DNA from 2 places in the Microlunatus spumicola genome. Region 1 is predicted to be linked to the other one. Evidence: riboswitches for the same ligand, from Rfam matches in the RefSeq annotation. Region 1 holds a riboswitch; the other holds the start of a gene.

Region 1 (5,467 bases):
CTGCCGCTGACCGTGCCGCCGCTGGTGATCGTCGTCGGGCTCAAGAACGTCGTCCTGTGGCTCAACTACCTCTTCGGCGACACCCCGTACATCCTGGCCCTGCTCTACGTCGTCCTCGTCCTGCCGTACGCCTACCGCGCGCTCGACGCGGGGCTCGCGGCGATCGACGTGACGACGCTCGCCGAGGCCGCGCGGAGCCTGGGCGCGGGCTGGGCCACGGTGATCGTCCGGGTGATCGTCCCGAACCTCACCACCGCGCTGCTGTCCGCCTCGTTCATCGCGGTCGCGCTGGTGCTCGGCGAGTTCACCTTCGCCTCGCTGCTCAACTACGACACCCTCCAGGTCGCGATCAACCTGCAGTCCAAGTCGAACGCGCAGGAGTCGATCGCCGCCTCGCTGGCCTCGATCCTGTTCGCCGCGCTGCTGCTCGTGGTCCTGTCGTTCGTGAGCGGCGGCCGCCGCCGTACGCGCGGCCGTCCCGCCGCCGCGCTCGCCGTGACGACCGGCAACCCGGCCCCGTCGGCCCCCACGGCCTCGTGAGGCCCCTCCCCATGAACCCGCACCGCACGAACCCGCCCCGCACGACCTCGAGAGGACGACCGTGAGCAGCGGCCAGACCAGCCCCGGCACCGACGGACGCGGCGGGGTCGAGGTGCGCTTCGAGGCCGTCGAGCGCCACTACGGCAGCGTCCGCGCTCTCGACGGGCTCGACCTGACGCTGCGGCCCGGCGAGCTCGTGGCCCTGCTCGGCCCCTCCGGCTGCGGCAAGACGACCGCCCTGCGGATCCTGTCCGGCCTCGACGACCCCACCGCCGGCCGGGTGCTGGTCGACGGCAAGGACGTCACGTCCGTCCCCGCGAACCAGCGCGACATGGGCATGGTCTTCCAGGCCTACTCGCTCTTCCCCCACCTGACCGCGCAGGCCAACGTCGAGTTCGGGCTGCGGCTGCGCAAGGTCGACCGTGCCCGCCGGGCCGCCCGGGCCCGCGAGATGCTCGAGCTGGTCGGGCTCGCCGACCGCGCCGAGCGCTACGCCTCCGAGCTGTCCGGCGGGCAGCAGCAGCGCGTGGCGCTCGCCCGGGCGCTGGCCATCGAGCCCGCCGTCCTGCTCCTCGACGAGCCGCTCTCGGCCCTCGACGCCAAGGTCCGCGTGCAGCTGCGCGACGAGATCCGCCGGGTCCAGCTCGAGGTCGGCACCACCACCCTGTTCGTCACGCACGACCAGGAGGAGGCGCTGGCCATGGCCGACCGGGTCGGCGTCATGAACCAGGGCCGCCTCCAGCAGCTCGACACCCCGCAGGAGCTCTACGCCCACCCGCGGAACGCCTTCGTCGCCGACTTCGTCGGGCTGATGAACCGCGTCCCCACGCAGGTGGCCGACGGCCGCGCCGTCGTGCTCGGGGTGGGCGTCGGGACCGTCGACGGTTCGGTGACCGCCGGAGCCGGGACCGCGCTGGTCCGGCCCGAGCAGCTCCTCGTCCGCCCCGACGACCAGGGCAGCGCCGAGGTCCTGGTCGTGCAGTTCTCGGGGGCGGTGTCCCGCGTCCGGGTCCGCGCGGCCGACGGCTCGGAGCTCGTCTCCCAGGTCACCGGCTCCGCCCTCGGCGGCCTGACCCCGGGCGCCCGCTGCTCCCTGGGCCTCGACGCGGACCGGCTGCTCGTCACCGCCTGAGTCGTGGACGCCCCGGCACCGCCGGTCCGGGCGACGCAGGGTGGGGGCTGTGACCTACGTGGCCCTCGGTGACTCGTACGCCTCCGGCGAAGGGCTCGCGCCCTCCCTCGCCTACCCCGTGCTGCTCCGCGAGGGCGGGGTCGAGCGGTTCTCCACGCTGACCCAGGCCGCCCGCTCCGGTGCGGTGACCGGGGACGTCCTCGCCACGCAGGTCTCGTCCCTGCGGGCGGACACCCGGACGGTGACGCTCACGGTCGGGGGGAACGACGCCGGCTTCGCCACGGTCGTCGCGGCCTGCCTGCACTCGCCCGACCCACGGCTGCAGGCCGTGCTCGACCAGGGCGCCCAGTGGCGGGCCGCGGCCAAGGCGGGGGCGCAGCGGCGGATCGCGTTTCTCGGCGGGCCGGCCGCCGCACCGCAGGACCGGACGGTCCCCCTGGTCCGGGTGCTCTCCGAGGTCGGGCGGCGCGCGCCCGACGCCGAGATCCTCGTGACCGGCTACCCCCGCCTGCTCGGCTCGCGGCCGACGCCCCAGGGCCACCGCGCGTCCGACGTCCTCCCGCTCTTCGTGGCCGAGCAGGACGCGGCCTGGATGAGCGCGCAGAGCGAGGCCCTCGACGCCGCGATCGCCTCCGGCGTCCAGCGGGCCCGCGCCGGCGGCGTACGAGCGCGGTACGTCGATGTGAGCGCGGAGTTCGAGGGACACGCGCTGTCGGACCGCCAGGCCCCCTGGGTCAACGGGGTCGTCCTGGCCTCGCTCGGCTCCCTCGTCCCGGACTCCTCGAGCTTCCACCTGACCGCGGAGGGTTCGCGGGCGTACGCGACCGCGCTGTCGGACGCGAGCGTTATCTGAGGGCGAGGTCCTTCAGCTGCCCCGGAAGGCGCCGCAACACAACGGCGAGCCTTCAGAACGCCGGTTGCCCTGACACCAGGTTGACGGTGCGTCTGATCACCTTCGGCTGAGGCAGGAAATCTCACCGAGCGAAACCTGAAAACTTCTCCCCGAGTATTACGGCGTTCGTACGGTTCACTGTTCGGATTGACAGCCGGCGTACGCGCTCACTGTCGTCCGACGCCGGGGGCGGCGTCGGCTGGGGGACAAGGGACTGCCGTGGACACAGCTGACGATCTGACGCGTCTTCGCTCTGACGAAAAGCCAAGACGTCGACCCCGGAGATCCTCACTCGCCGGCAAGATCCTGGTCGGCGTCCTCGCCGCCGTTCTTCCAAGCGTGTTCTTCCTGTCGGACGCGCCGCTCTGGTGGAACCGGGCACACCTGCTGTGGAACGAGTACGTCCATCCTCAAGCGCAGGCAGCGTCCGTCTCACCAATTCCTCTCTTCGCCGTTGTCGTGCCGCTGTCAGCGACAAAGGACCCGACGTATCTGGCTGTGATGGACGTGGGCTCGGGGCGCGTCTTGACACGGCTGACCGCTGATGGCTTCGGCGCCGGGACGCCCACCATCACGGCAGATCGTCGACTCGTCTACTTCTCCGACCCGAGCGGGAACGTGCACGTCTCGGACGCCGACGGGAACAACGGTCGGATCGTCTTCAGAGCGAACGACACCTGCAAGTACGTGCGCCATGTCTCGATCAGCAAGGTCGACAACGGCCACCTCCTGCTTCAATGCCGTGACAGGCCGGCTGAGAACCAGACCGACTACCACGACTTCTTCGAGCTCATCGATCTTCAGGGCCTCGTCGTCAGAAGGTTCGACACGACGTCAAGCAAGCTCGACGATCCTTCACTCTCCCCGGACGGCCGGTACCTGGCCTACTGGGGAAGCTCTGACACCGACGTCGCTGGGTATCCGGGCGGAGCGATCTTCGTGCTCGATCTTGCGTCGGATCGAGAGCCGAAGCAGCTGACGTCGATGTCCGGCTCCCGCGACACAGATCCCGCATGGGCGCCCGATTCCCGAACGCTGGCCTTCTCCCGCGAGAAGGACGACGAGAAGAGCGTCTTCAAGATCTCGGCAGCGGGAGGGAACCCGAAGCGCTTGGTCGGCAATGCTCAAAAAGCGAGCTGGTCAACAGACGGGAACTCTCTCGTCGCCGTTCGAGAGCGATCCGACGACAGAGATCAGCTGATCCGCTTCACGAAGAACGGTCACTCGGTCACGGTCTGTAGCAAGCCTCAGAGGACGATCTACGCCCCGGTCTGGTCCGGCAGGTAGGGCTGCAGCACGTCGGCTACGGGCTGAACCTGATCGTCGTTGGCCTGCTCATGCTCTTCGGTTCCGGAGGGCCTGTAGCCCTGTGACATGATCGGGCGCAGCGCGAGCAGAGGAATCCGGTGCGACTCCGGAGCGGTCCCGCCACTGTGACCGGGTGACCCCCGGAAGTCAGGACGTCTGCTGCGTGGCACACCCACGGACGCGGGCGAGGACACCCGCAGGAGGGTCCTACCCGCACATGCCTGCTCCCCCGACGGCGCGCACCGCCCGCGCCTCGCGCACGTTCCCCTTCTCCGCCGTCGTCGGCTCGGAGGACCTCGCCCTCGCCCTGGTGCTGACCACCGTGTCGCCCGAGGTCGGCGGCGTCCTCGTCCGCGGCGAGAAGGGCACCGCCAAGACCACGACCGTGCGCGCGCTCGCCGCCGTGCTGCCCCCGGTCGCCGTGGTCGAAGGGTGCCGGTTCAGCTGCGACCCGACCGACCCTGACCCCAGCTGCCCCGACGGACCGCATGACCCGGTCGTCTCCACGAGCCGGCCCGCCAAGCTCGTGGAGCTCCCGGTCGGCGCCACCGAGGACCGGGTCATCGGCTCGCTGGACCTGCGCCAGGCGCTCGGCGCGGGTGACGTCGTCTACTCCCCCGGGCTGCTGGCTGCGGCTCACCGCGGGCTGCTCTACGTCGACGAGGTCAACCTCCTCCACGACCACCTCGTCGACCTGCTGCTCGACGCGGCGGCGACCGGACGTTCGACGGTCGAGCGTGAGGGCGTCTCCATCGCCCACGCCTCCCGCCTGGTCCTCGTCGGCACCATGAACCCCGAGGAGGGCGAGCTCCGCCCGCAGCTGCTCGACCGCTTCGGGCTGACCGTCGAGGTCGCTGCACCCCGGGACCCCGTGCTGCGCGCCGAGGTCGTCCGGCGGCGGATGGCGTACGACGCCGACCCGGACACGTTCGTGGCGAGCTGGGCCGACGCGGAGACCGAGGTGCGCGAACGCCTCGCCCGCGCGCAGGCGCTGGTCGGGCACGTCGAGCTGGGCGACGCCGAGCTGCTGCTCATCGCGCAGGTGTGCGCGGCGTTCGAGGTCGACGGCCTCCGGGCCGACCTCGTCACCGCCCGCGCGGCCGTCGCCCACGCGGCCTGGCACGGCCGCGACCGCGTGACCAAGGCCGACATCCGCGCCGCGGCCCGGCTCTCGCTGCCGCACCGCCGCCGGCGCAACCCGTTCGACGCGCCCGGCCTCGACGAGGACCTGCTCGACCAGCTGCTCGGCGACGACGACCCTCCCCCGCCGGAGGAGCCGCCACCGGGCAACGCGCCCGACGACTCCGAGGGCACGGGCGACGCGACCGACCCGGGCGACGCCCAGGCCGGCGACCCGCCCGCGACCCCGCCGGGCCCCGGTCCCCAGGACGGACCGAGCAGCACCGGCGACGGGAACGGCCAGCCGCAGGACCGTGAGCCGGAGCCCTCCACCTCACCGGCCGAACCGTCGACACCGGACGAGCAGGCCCCCGCGCCGCAGGCCGTCGCGCTGTCGGTCGCCGCGCCGGGCCAGGCCTACCGCACGCGGTTGTTCACCGCGCGCGGCGTCGGGACGGGCACGGCCGGACGTCGCA
Region 2 (5,467 bases), on a different contig from region 1:
GGACCTGGCCGGCCCGAACTCGGGGAAGACCTACCTCCTGCCGAGCTACGGCTACCTCGACTGAAGTCTTCAGCGGCCAAGCGTCGGTCTCAGTGCGTCCAGCGCTGCTCGACGCGGCCGATCTTCCAGTAGCCGATCGCGGCGGCCCAGAAGACGACGAACAGGCCGACCACGATGAACCCGACGTTCTCGAGGCTGATCGAGGCGATCGCCGAGGAGACCGGGTCGGTCCAGCCGGCCTTGTCGTGCAGGATCCCCACGATCTCGATCGTGCCGATCAGCAGGGCGACGGCGACGGAGAGCCCGGTGATGGCGAGGTTGTAGTAGACCTTTCGCACCGGGTTGGCGAACGCCCACGCGTACGCGGTGTTCATGAAGACGCCGTCGAGGAAGTCGAGCAGGCTCATCCCGCTGGCGAAGAGCAGGGGCAGGACGACCACGGCGTACCAGGGCAGCCCCGACGCGGCGCCGGCACCGGCCAGCACGAGCAGCGAGATCTCGGTCGCCGTGTCGAAGCCCAGGCCGAAGAGGAAGCCGATCGGGAACATCTGCCACGGCCGCGTGATGGCGCGCGTCAGCGGCCGCAGGATGCGGGCGAGCAGGCCGCGGTTCGCGAGGAGCTGGTCGAGGTGCGCCTCGTCGATGGCGTCGCGGCGGGCCGCGAGGAACACCCGGGCGATGCCGATCAGGGCGACGAGGTTGAGGATGCCGATGAGGTAGAGGAACCCGCCGGAGGTCAGGGTCCCGATCAGGCCGAACGTCTCGCGGGCCTCCGAGCCGTCGCTGAGCAGCGAGGTCACGAACTTGGCGCCCACCGCGACCGCCACGGCCATGATCGCCACGATCGTCGAGTGACCCATCGCGAACCAGAAGCCGACCGAGACCGGGCGCTGCCCGTCCGCGATCAGCTTGCGCGTGGTGTTGTCGATCGCGGCGATGTGGTCGGGGTCGAAGGCGTGCCGGAGGCCGTAGACGTACGCCGTGATCCCGAGCCCGAAGCCGAAGACCTGGGCCCCGACGTGCAGCTGGGCGGGTACGACGAAGGCGAGCAGCAGCCCGAACGCGACCACGTGCAGCGCGAGGACGACCGCCAGGAGGCTCAGGGTCTTGGCCCGCGTCGAGCGGCCGGACGGCGCGGCGAGGGGGCGGGCGGCACCGGAGGGGGTGCGGAAGGACGGCGGCACGAGCGGCTCGATTCGTCGGGCGGCCTGGTCGCGAGGCTGCGGCGGGTGGGACTGACGAGCCGGCAGGTCTTCGGACTCGGGGTCACACGGCTGTGGCGCCTTCCCAGGACCCCTCCTCGCGGAGTCGTCCCAGTGGCATCGCCACACCCATCGCCCTCACCGCTGCGCGCCAGTCCCGGAGTCTCACCGGGTTCCCTGGCACCACTCGCGTGGTGCACGACCAGCTCGGGGCCGACGCTAACAGGCCCGCGCCCGCCCCGGCCAGAGGCGGGCGGGTCGACCTGACGGTCAGTCGGGCGTGCCGCCGAGGACCTGCACCATGCCGACCGAGTGCGGCGCGCTGTCGGTGAAGCCGTGGCGCGCGTACAGCCGGCGTCCCGGCTGGTCGGCCATCAGCGACACGTACGCGCCTGGCGCGGCGGTCGTGCGCACGAGCGTGAGCAGGTGGGTCAGCATCGCGTCGGCGATCCCCCGGCGCTGGTGCGGCGGCAGCACGGCGACGTCGATGACGTGGAAGTACCACCCGCCGTCGCTGATCAGCCGGGCCATCCCGACCGTCGTGCCGTCGGCCGTCGCGACCGCGTGCACGGCCGCCCAGGCTCCTATGCTGACGAGGTGCCAGGGCTGCGGACGCTGCGTGGCGCGGCCCCGGTCCCGACGGGCGGCCGCGTGCGGGTCGTCCGGGCCGCCGTGCTCGGCGGGACCTCGCTAATGCTGGCGACGGGCGCCCACGTCCTCGGCGGCGGTTCGCTGCCCGGACCCGGGGTGCTGCTCGTCGCGTCGGTGCTCCTCGGGCTGCTGGCCGCGCTGCTGACCGCGCGCCGCCTGCGCCTCCCGCTCCTCGTCGGGCTGCTCGGCGCCGAGCAGCTGGCGCTGCACGAGCTGTTCCGTCTCGCGGGGGTGGCCCGGGCCTGCGCCCCCGGAGCGTTACCGCCCAGCACGTACGCCACCCACGGCACGCACGCCGCCCACGCCGCCCACGCCGCCGTCGGTTCGACCGTGCCCACCTGCGCGGCAGGCGACATGGTCATGGCGTCGGGCGCACCGGCGTGGGTGATGACCGCGTTGCACGTCGTCGCCGTCCTCGCCACCGCTTGGCTGCTGGCGCGCGGCGAGGCCTGGCTGTGGCGCACCGTCCAGCGCGTCGTCATCGCCGCCGGGCTGGCCCTGGGCCACCCAGCACCTCGCGGTTCGGGTGACGGTCAGCCGGTCGGACGGGTGCCGGCCGTCTGCCGTGCCGCCCTCCGGTCCGCGGCCGCCCCGCGCGGTCCACCGCTCCTGCCGGCTGCCTGAACCAGCCTTCCCGCGCCTCGCGCCACCGACCCCGTCGGTCGGCGCCGCCCTCCCGTCCCCGCACCCGGTGCGCCGCGCCTCGTCGCGCCGCCGGTGCGTCCTCGTACCGACAGGAACCCCACCGTGAAGACCCTCACCACCCCTCGTCCCTCCCTCCTCCGGGCCGGCGCCGCCGTCGGCCTCGGCGCCCTGCTGCTCGTCCCGGCCTCGTACGCCGACGCCCACGTCCGCGTCTCCGCGGACGCGACCACGCCGGGGGCGTTCAGCGCCCTCACGTTCCGCGTGCCCAACGAGTCCGCCACCGCCGGGACCGTGAAGGTCAGCGTCCAGCTGCCGCAGGACACCCCGTTCCTCTACGTCTCGACCCGGCCGGTGCCCGGGTGGCGCTCGGCCACGACCGAGGCGACGCTGCCGAAGCCGGTCGAGGCCGAGGGCACCACGCTCACCAAGGCCGTCCGGACGGTGACCTGGACCGCCGAGCGCGGCACCCGCATCGAGCCGGGCGAGTACCAGGAGTTCGCGATCTCGGTCGGCCCGCTCCCCGCGGCCGGGACCGTGCTGCTGCCGGCGACCCAGACCTACTCCGACGGCGAGGTCGTCCGGTGGGACCAGCCCACCCCGGCAGGCGGCGAGGAGCCCGAGCACCCGGCGCCCGAGCTGGTGGTCGCGGCCACCTCGGGTTCGCCGGGAGCGGCCGCCTCCCCCCCGGCCGCGTCGGCGCCGGCGGGTGACGCCGGTGCGTCGACCGCGACGACCCGCCCGGACGGCGTCGCGCGCGCCCTCGGCGGGGCCGGACTGGTGCTGGGGCTGGCCGCTCTGGTCGTCGCCCTGCTCGGCGCCCGTCGCCGCCGGACCGGTACACCGGCGTGAACGTGGCACCGCTGCGACGCGTCCGCCACGGCGGACGGCTGCTGCTCGTGCTGGTCGGGACGGTGCTCACCCTCGTGGTGGGCACCGGCCCGGCGGCCGCGCACGACGTTCTCCTGGGCACCACCCCCGCGGGCGGGTCCCGGGTGGGCGCGACGCCGGGCGCGGTCGTCCTCACGTTCGACCAGCCGGCCGTCGCCATGGGCACTCAGATCCTCGTCACGGGTCCGTCGGGCCAGGTCCAGGACGGTCCACCCCGGCTCGTCGACAGCACCGTGACGCAGGCGCTGACGGGCGGCGCCCCGGCCGGCGACTACACGGTCGCCTGGCGGGTGACCTCCGCGGACGGGCACCCGGTGACCGGGACGTTCACGTTCACCTCGACCAGCCCGGGCAGCGGGACCGTACCGAGCGTCGCGCCCGCCGTCCCGGCTCCGGTGGAGCCCGCCGGCCTGCCGACGGGTGCCGTCGTCCTGCTGGTCGCCCTGGTGCTCGTGGCGGTCGCCGTCGCGGTCGTCCTGCTCCGCCGTCGCAGGACCGGGGACCCGGCCGGGTCCTGACGACCGTCCGGCCGCCCGGGCGGGCGGGTCCGAGGTCGGGGATGGACGCCAGACCGGCCGGGGTCGATCCTGGGAGGACCTGCTCGGGGCGGAGGGACGGCATGACGGACGGCCCGCTCGAGCGCGACTGCGTCATCGCGGGGGGCGGGCCGGCGGGGATGGTGCTGGGCCACGTCCTGGCCCGGTACGGGCTGCGGGTGACGGTCCTGGAGAAGCACGCCGACTTCTTCCGGGACTTCCGCGGCGACACCATCCACCCCTCGACCCTCACGCTGCTCGGCGAGCTCGGGCTGCGGAAGAGGTTCCTGCGGCTGCCGGTCCACCGGCTGCCCACGCTGGACGCCGTCCTCTACGGGCACCGGCTGCACGTCGTCGACTTCCGTACGCTCCCGCCGCCGGACGACTTCCTCGTCCTGGCGCCGCAGTGGGACTTCCTCGACTTCCTGGCCGGCGAGGCGGGCCGCTTCCCCGGCTTCGAGCTCCGCCGGAGCACGGCGGCCACGGGGCTGGTCCTCGACGGCGACCGGGTGGTGGGCGTACGGGCCACCGGTCCGGACGGGGACCTCGAGCTGCGCGCGACCCTCGTCGTCGCCGCCGACGGCCGCGACTCCACGCTGCGGGTCGCCGCCGGGCTGACGCCCGAGGGGACGGGGGTGCCGATCGACGTGCTGTGGTTCGGCCTGCCCAAGCCCCCGCAACCCCCGCCACCGACCCTCGCGCATCTCTCCCGGCACGGCATGGTCCTGACCATCGACCGCGGCGACCGGTACCAGGCGGGCATGGTGATCCCGAAGGGCGACGCCGACGACATCCGGGCCCGCGGGCTGCCCGCCTTCCGGGCCCGGCTGAGCGAGGCCGTGCCCGCGCTGGGCCCGGTGGTCGGGGCGCTGACGGACTGGGACCAGGTGAAGCTCCTGTCCGTGCAGATCGACCACCTGCCGCGGTGGTGGCGGCCCGGCTTCGTCGCGATCGGTGACGCTGCGCACGCGATGTCGCCGATGTTCGGGGTGGGCGTCAACTACGCGATCCAGGACGCGGTGGCGCTGGCCAACGCCGTCGCGGCCGACCTCGCCGCCGGCGCGGTCCCCGACCAGCACCTGGCCGAGGTGCAGCGCCGGCGGGAGATCCCGGTCGCGAGGATGCAGCGGCTGCAGCGCGCGGGCCACCGGGTGGTCGCCCGCGGGGCGGCGGGCCGTCGGGTGGCTCCCGGCTGGGCCGTCCGCCTCCTGGGCCTCGTCCTCCCGCTGGTCCGACCGCGGCTGACCCGGTTGATCGGCGTCGGGTTCCTCCCCGAGCACGTCCGTACGCCGTCGGCACCATCCGGACCGCCGGGTGCCGGCCGGAGCCCGGGGTGACCGGCCGCGCGGCGGGGTAAGCATCGAACCGTGCTGCACCCTGCCTCCACCGGACCCGCTCTCGACCTGCCCGCGCGCGCCGCCGGCCCGCTCCCCGACGTGCGCCGCATCGCGGTCCTGCGGGCCAACGGCATCGGCGACTACGTCGTGTCCGAGCCGGCGCTGAGCGCCCTGCGCGACGCCTACCCCGACGCCGAGATCACCCTGC

What was found. Region 1 has a riboswitch for cobalamin ahead of ABD665_RS10560 (VWA domain-containing protein). Riboswitches for the same ligand answer to the same signal wherever they lie in the genome.
Region 2: linked by a shared signal. The riboswitch ahead of nicT (Nickel transporter NicT) and the one ahead of ABD665_RS10560 (VWA domain-containing protein) in region 1 are both predicted to bind cobalamin.

The regions. Positions count from the first base shown of each region.
Region 1 is NZ_BAAAYR010000002.1:339,567-345,033, forward strand. It holds gene ABD665_RS10540 (ABC transporter permease subunit) at 1-540, shown strand, start outside; gene ABD665_RS10545 (ABC transporter ATP-binding protein) at 602-1,672, shown strand; gene ABD665_RS10550 (GDSL-type esterase/lipase family protein) at 1,722-2,525, shown strand; gene ABD665_RS10555 (PD40 domain-containing protein) at 2,784-3,851, shown strand; adenosylcobalamin (AdoCbl) riboswitch at 3,949-4,040, shown strand; gene ABD665_RS10560 (VWA domain-containing protein) at 4,090-5,467, shown strand, end outside.
Region 2 is NZ_BAAAYR010000001.1:205,867-211,333, reverse strand. It holds gene ABD665_RS00930 (PKD domain-containing protein) at 1-64, shown strand, start outside; gene nicT (Nickel transporter NicT) at 90-1,184, opposite strand; cobalamin riboswitch at 1,229-1,424, opposite strand; gene ABD665_RS00920 (GNAT family N-acetyltransferase) at 1,473-1,772, opposite strand; gene ABD665_RS00915 (hypothetical protein) at 1,800-2,477, shown strand; gene ABD665_RS00910 (DUF1775 domain-containing protein) at 2,601-3,347, shown strand; gene ABD665_RS00905 (copper resistance protein CopC) at 3,350-3,904, shown strand; gene ABD665_RS00900 (FAD-dependent oxidoreductase) at 4,006-5,259, shown strand; gene ABD665_RS00895 (glycosyltransferase family 9 protein) at 5,290-5,467, shown strand, end outside.